Regions from separate parts of the Paenibacillus sp. TC-CSREp1 genome, predicted to be linked through region 2. Evidence: riboswitches for the same ligand, from Rfam matches in the RefSeq annotation. Region 2 holds a riboswitch; each other region holds the start of a gene.
What was found. A riboswitch is a leader RNA that binds a small molecule or an ion and turns the genes downstream of it on or off. The one in region 2 is predicted to bind cyclic di-AMP.
Positions count from the first base shown of each region.

Region 1: another riboswitch for cyclic di-AMP. It lies ahead of ACQSGY_RS27320 (ubiquitin-like domain-containing protein); the one in region 2 lies ahead of ACQSGY_RS15590 (C40 family peptidase).
Region 3: another riboswitch for cyclic di-AMP. It lies ahead of ACQSGY_RS25710 (hypothetical protein); the one in region 2 lies ahead of ACQSGY_RS15590 (C40 family peptidase).

Region 1 is NZ_JBNOKM010000026.1:12,393-16,214, forward strand. It holds gene ACQSGY_RS27310 (HD domain-containing protein) at 1-189, shown strand, start outside; gene ACQSGY_RS27315 (TatD family hydrolase) at 528-1,295, shown strand; cyclic di-AMP (ydaO/yuaA leader) riboswitch at 1,537-1,790, shown strand; gene ACQSGY_RS27320 (ubiquitin-like domain-containing protein) at 2,060-3,241, shown strand; gene rnmV (ribonuclease M5) at 3,397-3,822, shown strand, end outside.
Region 2 is NZ_JBNOKM010000009.1:163,852-167,673, reverse strand. It holds tRNA gene ACQSGY_RS15600 (tRNA-Leu) at 35-119, opposite strand; gene pelA (pectate lyase) at 291-1,181, opposite strand; cyclic di-AMP (ydaO/yuaA leader) riboswitch at 1,676-1,807, shown strand; gene ACQSGY_RS15590 (C40 family peptidase) at 1,813-2,277, shown strand; gene ACQSGY_RS15585 (carboxymuconolactone decarboxylase family protein) at 2,361-2,690, opposite strand; gene ACQSGY_RS15580 (hypothetical protein) at 2,822-3,040, opposite strand; gene ACQSGY_RS15575 (hypothetical protein) at 3,160-3,489, opposite strand; gene ACQSGY_RS15570 (xanthine phosphoribosyltransferase) at 3,588-3,822, opposite strand, start outside.
Region 3 is NZ_JBNOKM010000021.1:16,101-19,922, forward strand. It holds gene ACQSGY_RS25705 (glutathione peroxidase) at 28-504, opposite strand; cyclic di-AMP (ydaO/yuaA leader) riboswitch at 883-1,058, shown strand; gene ACQSGY_RS25710 (hypothetical protein) at 1,173-1,604, shown strand; gene ACQSGY_RS25715 (HAD family hydrolase) at 1,724-2,440, shown strand; gene ACQSGY_RS25720 (Nramp family divalent metal transporter) at 2,653-3,822, opposite strand, start outside.

The sequences.
Region 1 (3,822 bases), on a different contig from region 2:
CAATCTACTGATAAACAGATTCTTCTGCTGGATCGGCAGGACAAACTCATTGAATTGTCAGAGGTCTCCGATATTGTGCGTTCCATCAGCGGTCTTCATCTAGGGAAACATCATCTGTACTACCCGCAAAACAAGGTGGATGCCATTTTGCATGAATTGCCGTCCCATATACGCCCCTATTTTCTGTAATTCCGAGTGGTGCAGCAGGGTGAACATTTCGATATCGAAAGACTTTCTAAGAGAGCTATTTTACATGATACATTAATCTGCTTTAATGGGGAGTAAATGTAGATCGACATAATTTTGTAATTGAAGAGAGGAAATGTTCAGTTCCAGATGCAGTTTAGATGCAACATATTGATTTGACTTTTTATTTTCCTTCTATATATAGTTGCTTGAGTGTTAAAAATGAAAATAAAGAAATAATAAATCGTCCCAATCAATTGGTTAAGAAAAAAATAATTTTGAGAGTCTGATACAGAAATAATCTGGATTTTTATATCGACAGGAAGGGAGAAATAAACAGCATGTTATTCGACACACATACACACCTCGATGCGCCACAATTCGACGAAGACCGGGAGGACATGATCCAGCGGGCTGTAGATGCAGGCGTCACACGTATGATCAATGTTGGCTTCAATCGGGAGACGATCCCGACAACGATGAAGCTGGCGGAAACGTACGATTTTATCTATGCGGCGGTGGGATGGCATCCGGTGGATGCAATTACGATGCAGGAGGGTGATCTGGAATGGATTGCATCATTGTGCAAACATGAAAAGGTGGTAGCCATTGGCGAGATCGGTTTGGATTATCATTGGGACACTTCACCAAAGGACGTACAGCACCGCGTATTACGACAACAAATTGCATTAGCACGTGAGTTGAATATGCCTATTGTTATTCATAATCGCGATGCTCATGAGGATATTGTTCGTATTTTGCGTGAAGAAAAGGCTGGTGAAGTTGGCGGAGTCATGCATTCGTTTTCAGGCAGCTGGGAAACAGCAAAAATGTGTCTGGATTTAGGGTTCCACTTATCCTTCGGCGGACCGGTCACTTTCAAAAATGCGAAGCAGCCCAAAGAGGTGCTTGCGAAGGTTCCGATGGATCGATTTTTCCTGGAAACCGACTCCCCATATCTTACACCCCATCCTTATCGTGGAAAACGAAACGAAACAGCGCATGTACGTCTGGTTGCCGAGGCAGCTGCGGAAATTAAAGGCATTTCGGTCGAGGAAATTGCTGCAATAACAACCAAAAATGCCATGGAACGATTTGGGATTCAATAAGAAATCGAGTAAATCAGGTGAAAAAGGGAGTTATAGAGAGGTAATCTGCTCTTTGATTCGAATAATTGAAGAATATTACAATATTTTAACCAAATATTTAGAAAAACGTACTTGATCCATGCTTTACAACATGCATCAAAACAGGATATCATCTTTTCAGTGAATTGTTGTGCGGAAAATTGGACAGATGTTCGGGGGATGAACAAAGGGACACTTTCCGATAAGACAACAATACTTTCATGAATCAATCTCGCTGAGTCTCCGTTATCGGAGAGCGGGGGAACCAATAGGGCTTAAACATCGGTGATTGCAGCCGATGCGCATCGTTCGCTGACCCAAAAGCAGCGAATGAATCTGCGAAGCCGTATTTGATTTCTTCTTTGGGTCTCGGGGTGAATTCAAGGGCGTCCGCCATGAGCGGGTGACCTAAGATAGGGCGGCTCTCTTTCGCCCGAACCCGACAGCTAACCTCGCAAGCGGAAAAAGAGAGGCAACCTCGTGCATGAATTTCCGATATTCAAATCATTCGGAAGCCACGAAAGAGTCTCTTAACACTCTTTCTTTGGCTTTTTTTGTTTTGAATAAAAGAAATAACGTCATCTTACGGCAAGCTTTCCGAAGATGGCATCATGTTGCGAAGAGGGGTTCATGGTGCAGAACCGGTCATTACCTCTGATCTGTGTTCTGTAGGAAAATTTGGTATAGTCGCGTCACATACATCATGCATTACTTTAGACGGCGAGGCTATGAAGGAGGACGGAGAAGTGGGCACATTCCAACCAGAAGAGACCCATGAGTCACGATCATCCAGTAAGTCTTTCGCGTTGCGGTGGAAGCATGAGAACTTGCGTCAAATGGCACTGATCGCGATATTCTCAATTGCGCTTGCAATCATGATCTTGTTAGTCGTTTACGGTCAGGCCGGGAAGCAAATTTCGCTGGTTATTGACGGCAAAGCTCAAGTGGTAGAGACTCGTACAGGAATGCTTCACGAAATGTTGGAGGAGCAGTCAATCACAGTCAGCCCTCACGACAAGGTATCCATGCCCATGAACGGGGCCATTGCAGATGGAGACCGAATCGTTATCGAGCGGGCCGTTCCAGTAAAAATTACGGCAGACGGAGACACCAAGACTCTGTATACAACCGATTCATCGGTACAAGATGTAATTCAGCAATCAGGTATTGAAGTTGCAAATCATGATAAAGTGTACCCAGCGCTTGGAACCGCAATTAAAGCGGATATGAAGATTCGGGTAGTGCGTGTAACAAAGCATACTGTGGATGTGAAGCACCCGATTGCGTACAAGGTTGTAAAAACGGCAGATCCTAGTTTGTTCAAAGGGGATAACCGTGTTGTTGTAAACGGTAAAGAAGGCACACTGGTGCAGCATATCGAAAAGGTATTTCAAGATGGGGAACTCGTCTCCAAAAAAATGGTAGGCAAAACGATCGCGACTAATCGTGTAGATAAGGTCATCGCGGTAGGTACAAAAGCCAAACCAGTAGTGAAAGCACCTGAGGTTCAACTGGTATCGGCCAAAACCTCAAGCAAAAAAGCAACAACAGCGAACTCGACGAAAACATCTGCCTCGGGCAGCAAGGTGATTACGGTCGCCGGGACTTCTTTTAAATATTCCAAGGTGTTAAAAAATGTATCCATGACTGCCTACTCTGCCGAAGAGCCAGGTATTGGTACGAAAACGGCTTCTGGTACTCGTGTAACAGAAGGGCGCACCATCGCGGTTGATCCTAAAGTCATTCCTATTGGCTGGTGGGTATACATCGAGGGCCTTGGCTTCCGTCGTGCGGAAGATACAGGCGGTGCGATTAAAGGCAATAAAATTGACGTTTACTACGACAGTGTGAAGCATGCCCTGAATTTCGGACGTAAAAAAGGCAAAACGGTCTACGTGATTGGACCGGTGAAGCCGGAAGCGAACTAAAATCGTTTTACTTTGATATGGGAATGCTATAAAATAGTTGCATGAATGATTCATGCGGAATATGCGGCGGAGGGGTCTGAATTCAGTCTCCTCCGCCGTTTGGCAGAGAAGAGGATATTCCTCTTCTTTTTGCGTTAGAAAGGAAGAAAAGGAACATGATAAAAGAAGTGATTGTGGTGGAGGGCCGGGACGATACGGTAGCCATTCGGCGGGCGGTTGAGGCGGACACCATTGAAACAGGAGGTTCTGCAATTAATCAGCGTGTGCTGAAGCGAATCGCACTTGCTCAGGAGAGACGAGGTGTGATTATCCTGACCGATCCCGATCATGCCGGAGAGCGAATCCGCAAAATTATTGCGAATAAAATTCCTGGCTGCAAGCATGCATTTATTCCAGAGGCAGATGCAACGCGCAAAGGCGATATCGGGGTAGAGAATGCTTCTCCAGAAGCCATTCGTCATGCACTGGCACGTGTACATACCTCATATGAGGGTGCACCTCCTCTTATTGACTGGGAGGATCTGATCGAAGCAGGTCTGATTGTACACCCACGGGCTGCTGCACGCCGGATGGAGATGGGC
Region 2 (3,822 bases):
CTTTCAGGATGATCCTGAAAGAGCCTTTTCGTAATGCGGTCGAGAGGACTCGAACCTCCACGGGGGGTTAGCCCACACGGACCTGAACCGTGCGCGTCTGCCAATTCCGCCACGACCGCATATTTTGTGTCTCACCAACTAATATCAGCGACAAGAAATAATATATCATGCACCTTTTCTCTTGTCAACACTAAAATAAAACCAAAAGTGCGAACCAGGTTCATATCCGGTTCGCACTTATATTATCTGGCTAGATTTATCAGGGGCTGGATTAGCTCACGGCCGCATGATTATAGCTTGGACGGCCAGCTGCCATACCATGCATACCCGCCTCTTCTTTCTTTTTCAATATCACTAAGCTTGTATTTCACAATCCCGTCCCGGCCTACAAAGATCGGTTTGTCTGTGCCAAGCTCATAAAAACGCGCCCAGATTGGTGCTGCACTTGAATCCGCAATAATCCGGCTGTCCCCATTTGCTCTTTCATAGCGATAACCTGTAATTTTCACTTTATTAAACCAGGCTTCTGCACCTTTGATAGATGCCGTAATTCTGGAATTGGCCGGTCTGGTCTTCAGAAATTTCACAATGTTTACACTTTCCGCTGCCGTTAATGAAGGTACTTCATAAATTCTGGCTCCCGCTGGTTTAAGTGAGCTCGAATCATGCTGCTGGCCCCATGCCGTAAGCTTGCCACCGGATACTACCTGTGTATTCAGGATGGCATCCACACCTTTGGACACCGCATTTTTACTGCGATTTGCAAGTGAACTGTCGATAAAGGAGAAGTCTCCTTTGCGCCCCGCGACCTCATCGAGCATGTACATTACATTAATCATAGCGTCGTCATTATACGTAATATGTTTATGATAACCGGAGCTCTGGTAAACCTGCGGCCACCCGCCATTCGAATACTGCATGTTCAGCAAAAAGTTAATGCCCTTGATTGCTGCAGCCGAGTATCGCGGATCATTTGTTTTTTTGAATTCATTTGCAAGTCTTCTAATCTCTGAGTATGTAGCTTTGTTATCAATTGTTGATTTGGCCCACTCACCTGATGTCTGGCTGTAATCCTTTCTCCACCCCCCATCGGGACGTTGGTTTTTCAAAATATCAGACATACTTGCCGTTGTACCTGAGGCATCCGCAGCAGATACGGTTGCTGTAGGCAAAATTGCCATTCCCACTCCAGAAAAAACCATCGAACACGCGAGCACAAACGTGACCCATTTTTTTGCTTTCAAAAGACAACACGCTCCCCAATTCACAAATATGATCGCTCTCTCACATGTCTACCTACTGGCTTATATTTCATGGTATGCTTTGATGCACCCCAAGAACAAACCAATAAAATCTAATTAAATACATAATTTGTATGAATAAATTTATGATATGCAATAAAATAAATTTTGTCAATATATGCAACAAAGCTCAAATTTCACTTTATACTAATATTCACCCATCCAACTTTTAACACTTGACAAATCGGTTTAATAACCAACTCGGAACCTGTTTAAACATTAATGACTTTTTTGTAATCTTTACTGTCGAAATTTCAACAAAATTATGACGAAAATCAATAATTCCGCTAACATTGAATCGAAAAGAAGCTTTACAAATGGGTTTGACATTTACGCATTTATGCAATATAGTTTCAAATAGTTACAAAAACTTAATTATTCATTTGCCGAGTTTCAGGATTGAAAACGGGGGAACCATTTTGGGTGAATTATTCTTATACATAGGAAATATAGGGAACCTTCTACCGAACCCTTAGCTAACTCCGTAGGCATCGAAGGGAGAACATTGATTTTGAAAAAACTGATTATTTCCATTTTTGGAGCTGCTGTACTATTCACATCCGGGGCAACAAGCACAGAGGCAAGCTCAATCAATTCCGTTGTTAACAATATGACAGGCATCCCTTACAAATGGGGCGGCACAACCATGGCTGGCTTCGATTGTTCCGGGTTCTTGAGATATCTTTTTAACAAATACAGCATTGAACTGCCACGCACTTCACAGCAGCAGGCCAAAGCAGGCACACCGGTAGCCAAAACCAATATTCGTACAGGCGACCTGGTATTTTTCAACACAACAGGCAAAGGCATTTCACATACAGGTGTATACATCGGTGGAGGTCAATTCGCGCACGCGTCCAGCAGCAAAGGGGTCAGCGTCACCAAGCTCTCCAACCCTTACTTTAACGATCGTTATGTGACAGCCAGACGGGTTACAGGTCAATTTATGTATAACAAAATGATTGGAAAAATCTAAAATCCATCTCATACAAAAGAGAGGCCCTGGTATATGCCAGAGCCTCCTTTCTATTTTCGGAACATGTACATGTCTATAATGGACTAATGCAGCGCCTTCTGCACACGCATAGCCCCTTGCGACAAGGCATGTCCGCCTCCAACAGCCCCAGCGACAGCTACCGTCTCCATAATCTCCTGATCGGTCGCTCCCTTGGAGCGGGCCTCCTGTACATGATAGAACGTGCATACTTCATTGTTGGCAAACAGGCCGATGCCCAGCGCAATCAGCTGCTTTGTTTTGGCATCAAGCACACCTGGCTGAAAGCACTCCCCTGTAAACTCGTGATACGATCTCACCACATCCGGCAGTACATCACTTAATGCGCCAATCTGATCCTTGTACGCATGAACTTTATCATTCATCAATGTCATGGCTTGCAGCACACCCTTTCGGCTGTCAATACAGCGAATTTTTCCACTGTACCTATCTTCTCTCGGCCGTGCAGCAATTATGCCAGGTCATGATGGTAATTCCAAGCATATCGTTTACTTAATCAACTTCTTTATTCCTCCAGAACACTTTGACGAGGCTCACTGAACAGCTGATACCGATAACGGCGGTCCAGCTTCACCACACGACGATTCTGACGGCGAATCAGCACCTGTTCATCATCCCAGGCCACCACAATGCCAGTCACATCGTTAGACTCCAGCTCGTCCCGTACAACTCTTACCTTTTCACCTGACAATCGCAGGGCATCCAACTCTGAATCACTGATCATGTTTTAAACTCCTATATTCAAATTCGTTTACAAAAAGAGACCTAAATGAAAATTCATTTAGGTCTCACGTGACTGTATTGGACTGTCATGTCATTCGAAGAAAATGTCCCGACTGAGAGTTACCGCTGCGCGTGCTCTTTGCTGTCGTTCTTCTCGAACCAAAAATCAAGCACTTTGGCGGACATCACACGTTCTTCAAGGTACTCTACTTGGTGCGGTGTAAATTGTTCTTTCCAAGAGAAGGACAACTCTTCACACAAGCCTACAATCGTCAGCAGTTCTGACCAGGCAACATAGCGTTTGTACCAGAAAAATTGAGGATGTTCAATCATATAGGGATAAAGGTCATCGAATTCCGTATGTTTACAATCCAGGGCACGTTCAAAATGAACTTTCGATTCCGCCAGCTTATCAATAAAAAATTGTTCTGTTGCCGGTTGGTTCCCCATGGTGTTGCCTCCTCTCCCTAACATACCCTCATTATAAAGGAAATCCGCAGCCATGCAAAGGCAAAGTTCGAAAATTAGGCCCTATTTCCTTCAAAATGTCACATTTCGTTATCGTCAAATTGCACGGTGCCGTTATTTAGTGAACGAATGCGTACAAGGGCTTCCACCGGAATACCCTGCTCCCGAATCGTACGCGCTCCAGCCTGGAAGCACTTCTCCACAACTACACCGAAGCCAACCAGCTCCGCACCGGAACGTTCGATAATTTTGATGACACCGCGAGCAGCGTCTCCATTCGCAATAATATCATCGATGAACAGAATTCGGTCATTT
Region 3 (3,822 bases), on a different contig from region 2:
TTTTCAAAGTGTAGAAACGGGTGTTATTTATTTCAATAATTTCTGAATATCCTCTACAATTTTATCAGGTGTAGTCTGGGGAGCATAACGCTTCACAACGTTCCCTTCCTGATCGACAAGGAATTTGGTGAAGTTCCATTTGATGGCCTTGGAGCCGAGCAGACCTGGTGCTTCCTTAGTAATATGCTGGAATAGCGGGTGAGCACTGGCACCGTTAACGTCAATCTTCTCAAACATAGGGAAGCTTACGCCATAGTTCATCTGACAGAACTCAGCGATGTCATCAGAGGAACCCTTCTCCTGGGCAAACTGGTTGCTGGGAAATCCAAGGACCTCGAAAGGAGCATCCTGAAATTGATCCTGCAGCTCCTGCAGGCCCTTGAATTGAGGAGTTAGGCCGCACTGGCTTGCGGTATTTACAATTAACAACACTTTGCCGCGATATTGGGACATTTCAATCTCTTGTCCGCGAAGGGTGTTTACTTTGTAATCATAGACTGACATGGGGATCGCCTCCATCATATTATGTTGATAAGTTTATTATATTTTATACAATTAAATAATGCAAAATCAATTTACGGAGGACACTATTATCCTTATCGGCTCACCTTATTCATAGAAGGAATGCAATTCGCTTGATCAATTTTTTGTGCGGGCGAGAATTAGACAGCTTGGAAGAGTTGGATAGCGTATAAGCTCATTGTAAGCGTTATTATTGAAGTTTATTGCCGGAATTCTGACGATTCGGTGATCTGCCCGGACTTTACATGATCATGGCACGGGTGTATGATTCAAAGCGTAATTTGAATTTTAATTATATTGTACCTGAAAAACGAAACAGACGATGATATCGATCGGTCTTACATGCAAGATTTACGAACGATGTTTCAATCGCTGAGTTTCCATTCATCGTGGGTGGAAAACGGGGGAACCAACAGGATGGGCTGTATTACAGCAGCAGACATCCATGGGGTGAATTTTCCGGTGACAGCCGGAAATAGGGCGACTCTCGCGCCCGAATCCGTCAGCTAACCTCGTAAGCGTTAAAGGGAGAGGCAACAAACCGCACGCTGGTTCATGGCGTTTTCGCCATGGATTATTTAAGAAGCGTTTCGGAGGCCTTGGTCCCCACGCTTCTTTTTTGTTGTCTTTTCACGCCAAGGGAGGAACGAATGATGGATACAGAGATGATTTTAGTAACCGCACCAAATGAAGCTGGACGTAAATTTGTGAAGCTGCTAATGTACAAAAAAATGCCTTTTGCCGTTCTGACAAACAGTGCGGGTGAGGAGCGCAAGCTCCGCCGGATCGGAGTAGAGCATGTGATTCGTATGAATACAGCAGCAGCTCAAAAATGGTTTTTGCCGCAGACGAGCGTAGGCAACGTATTTATTTTTGAAAACAGTCTGAACCTGACTTGCCGTTACCTGCAGATTGTTCGCTCCTGGACATCCAAGTCTCTATGCGTGATAACGGAGCAAAGTCATCCAAAAGGCATTTATCGGGGCATGGGTGCGGACAAAATTGTGTATTCGTTAAATGGAGAAGTTGGATTCTTGCTTAATAGTTGCAATAAACTCGAAGCTGAAGCAAGCAGCTTATGATTGATCCTGTGTAAGGTGCCTGTTATAATTACAGGTATGGACTAACGGAATCCGAGGAGACTCATGCTTGTCGTGAGTCTTCTTTTTTATGGATACAGCATGCGCGCCCGGGATCGTCATTGAGTGGCGTACAAGGAGGAATTGGCTTGCCGGATATTGCCGGGTTGAAGTGGTTGTTTTTTGATGTAGGGGATACGCTGGTGGATGAATGGGAGCCTGTTGACGATATTATCGGGCAGTTTGTGCGTGAGGCGAATGCTTACGACTATCCTGTGAAAATTGAGGATGTACGGGAGCTGTTTGCACAATGTTACCAGAACTACGAACAATGGCCTATGAAGGTAGCCATACGGACATACATTCAGGATGAAGGTCACCGCAAACTGATTCAGGAGAAGCTGAAATTCCACAAAGAGCTGGAGCGGCCATTTCCTTCTGCAGCCAAGGTGCTCAAGCAGCTGTCGCAGCACTATCACATAGGCATTATTGCGAATCAGAGCCCGGGGACTGAAATGCGGCTGGAGAGTTATGGACTTCGAAAATATGTTCATGTACTGGCCTGCTCGGCAGAAGAAGGAGTGTCCAAGCCCGACCCGGAATTGTATGCGGTTGCCCTGAAACAGGCTGGTTGTGCCCCGGAGGAAGCGGTGATGATTGGAGATCGGATTGACAATGATATCGTTCCCGCTCGTAGTCTGGGCCTGCATACCATTCGTATTCTCCAGGGATATGGAAGGTTTCAGCCAGTGCAGTCAGAGCATGAGCGTGCAGACTGGACGGTTAAATCATTGGATGAACTGTTGCCGCTGCTCATACCTGATAACGATGCATCTTAGTTCATATGAGCATTAGGTTACATCAGGTCGAGTTAGAGGTTATATGCAGCTGGGCTGTATAACAAATGAAAGACTTAAAAAGGCTGATTCGCGTTGGTAATCGTACCAGACGGCGAGTCAGCCTTTTTTTATATTACGGGATTTTTGAAAGTTGAGATTATTCTGTCATCGGAGTGCAACTGTAAACGTCCTTAGTTCAGCTTATATATAAGTTAGAACAGCATAATAGTCTGGATAATCAGGTACACGTTCAGCACTACGATGATCGCAGCGATAATCCAGGAAACGACCTTGAGCCAGAGTTTATTAACAAACGGGCCCATGCTTTTTTTGTCACTCGTGAACATCACCAGCGGGATAACGGCAAAAGGCAGCTGCAGGGACAGTATAACCTGGCTCAGAATCAGCAGTTCCTCTGTTCCGCGTTCGCCCGCAATGGCGGTTACAATGACGGCCGGAATGATTGCGATCAGCCGTGTGACGAGACGACGCAGCCAGGCCGGAATACGAATATTCAGAAACCCCTCCATGACGATCTGTCCAGCAAGCGTACCTGTGAGGGTAGAGTTCTGACCTGATGCGAGCAAAGCGACGCCAAACAGGATGCTGGCAATGGTGGTGCCGAGCAGCGGAGTCAGCAGATGATATGCATCTGAAATCTCGGCAACCTGGGTCATGCCTGCGCTGTGGAATACTGCCGCCGATACAATCAGGATGGCTGCATTAATGAACAGGGCCAGCGTCAGTGCGATGGTTGAATCCATCGTGGTGTATCGAATCGCTTCTCTTTTCCCCTGAGCTGTCTGCTCGATCTGACGTGTCTGTACGATGGAAGAATGCAGATACAGGTTATGCGGCATGACCGTCGCACCAATGATGCCGATGGCAATGTAGAGCATAGCCGGGTTCTGCAAAAGCTCACTGCTGGGTACGAATCCGTGCAGTACACCGCCCATGTCCGGTTTCGCCAGAAAGAGGTCGATCCCGAAACAGAGCGCAATGGTGGCCATCAGCACGATGACAAGGGTCTCCAGTGCGCGGAAGCCTTTATTTTGCAGGACAAGAATGATCAGCACATCAACAGCGGTAATAATCACCCCATACAGCATGGGGATATTAAACAGTAGTTTCAGGGCAATTGCCGAGCCTATGACCTCAGCCAGATCGGTTGCTGCAATAGCGAGCTCACACAGAATCCATAACATCATAACTACAGGGAAGCTGAAGCGTTCACGGCAAGCCTGAGCGAGATCCCGTCCAGTAACAATCCCGAGCTTGCCTGCAAGAGATTGCAGGACTACAGCCATCATATTGGATATAAGGATAACGGATAACAAGGTATAACCGAACTGGGAGCCGCCTGCGATGTCCGTAGCCCAGTT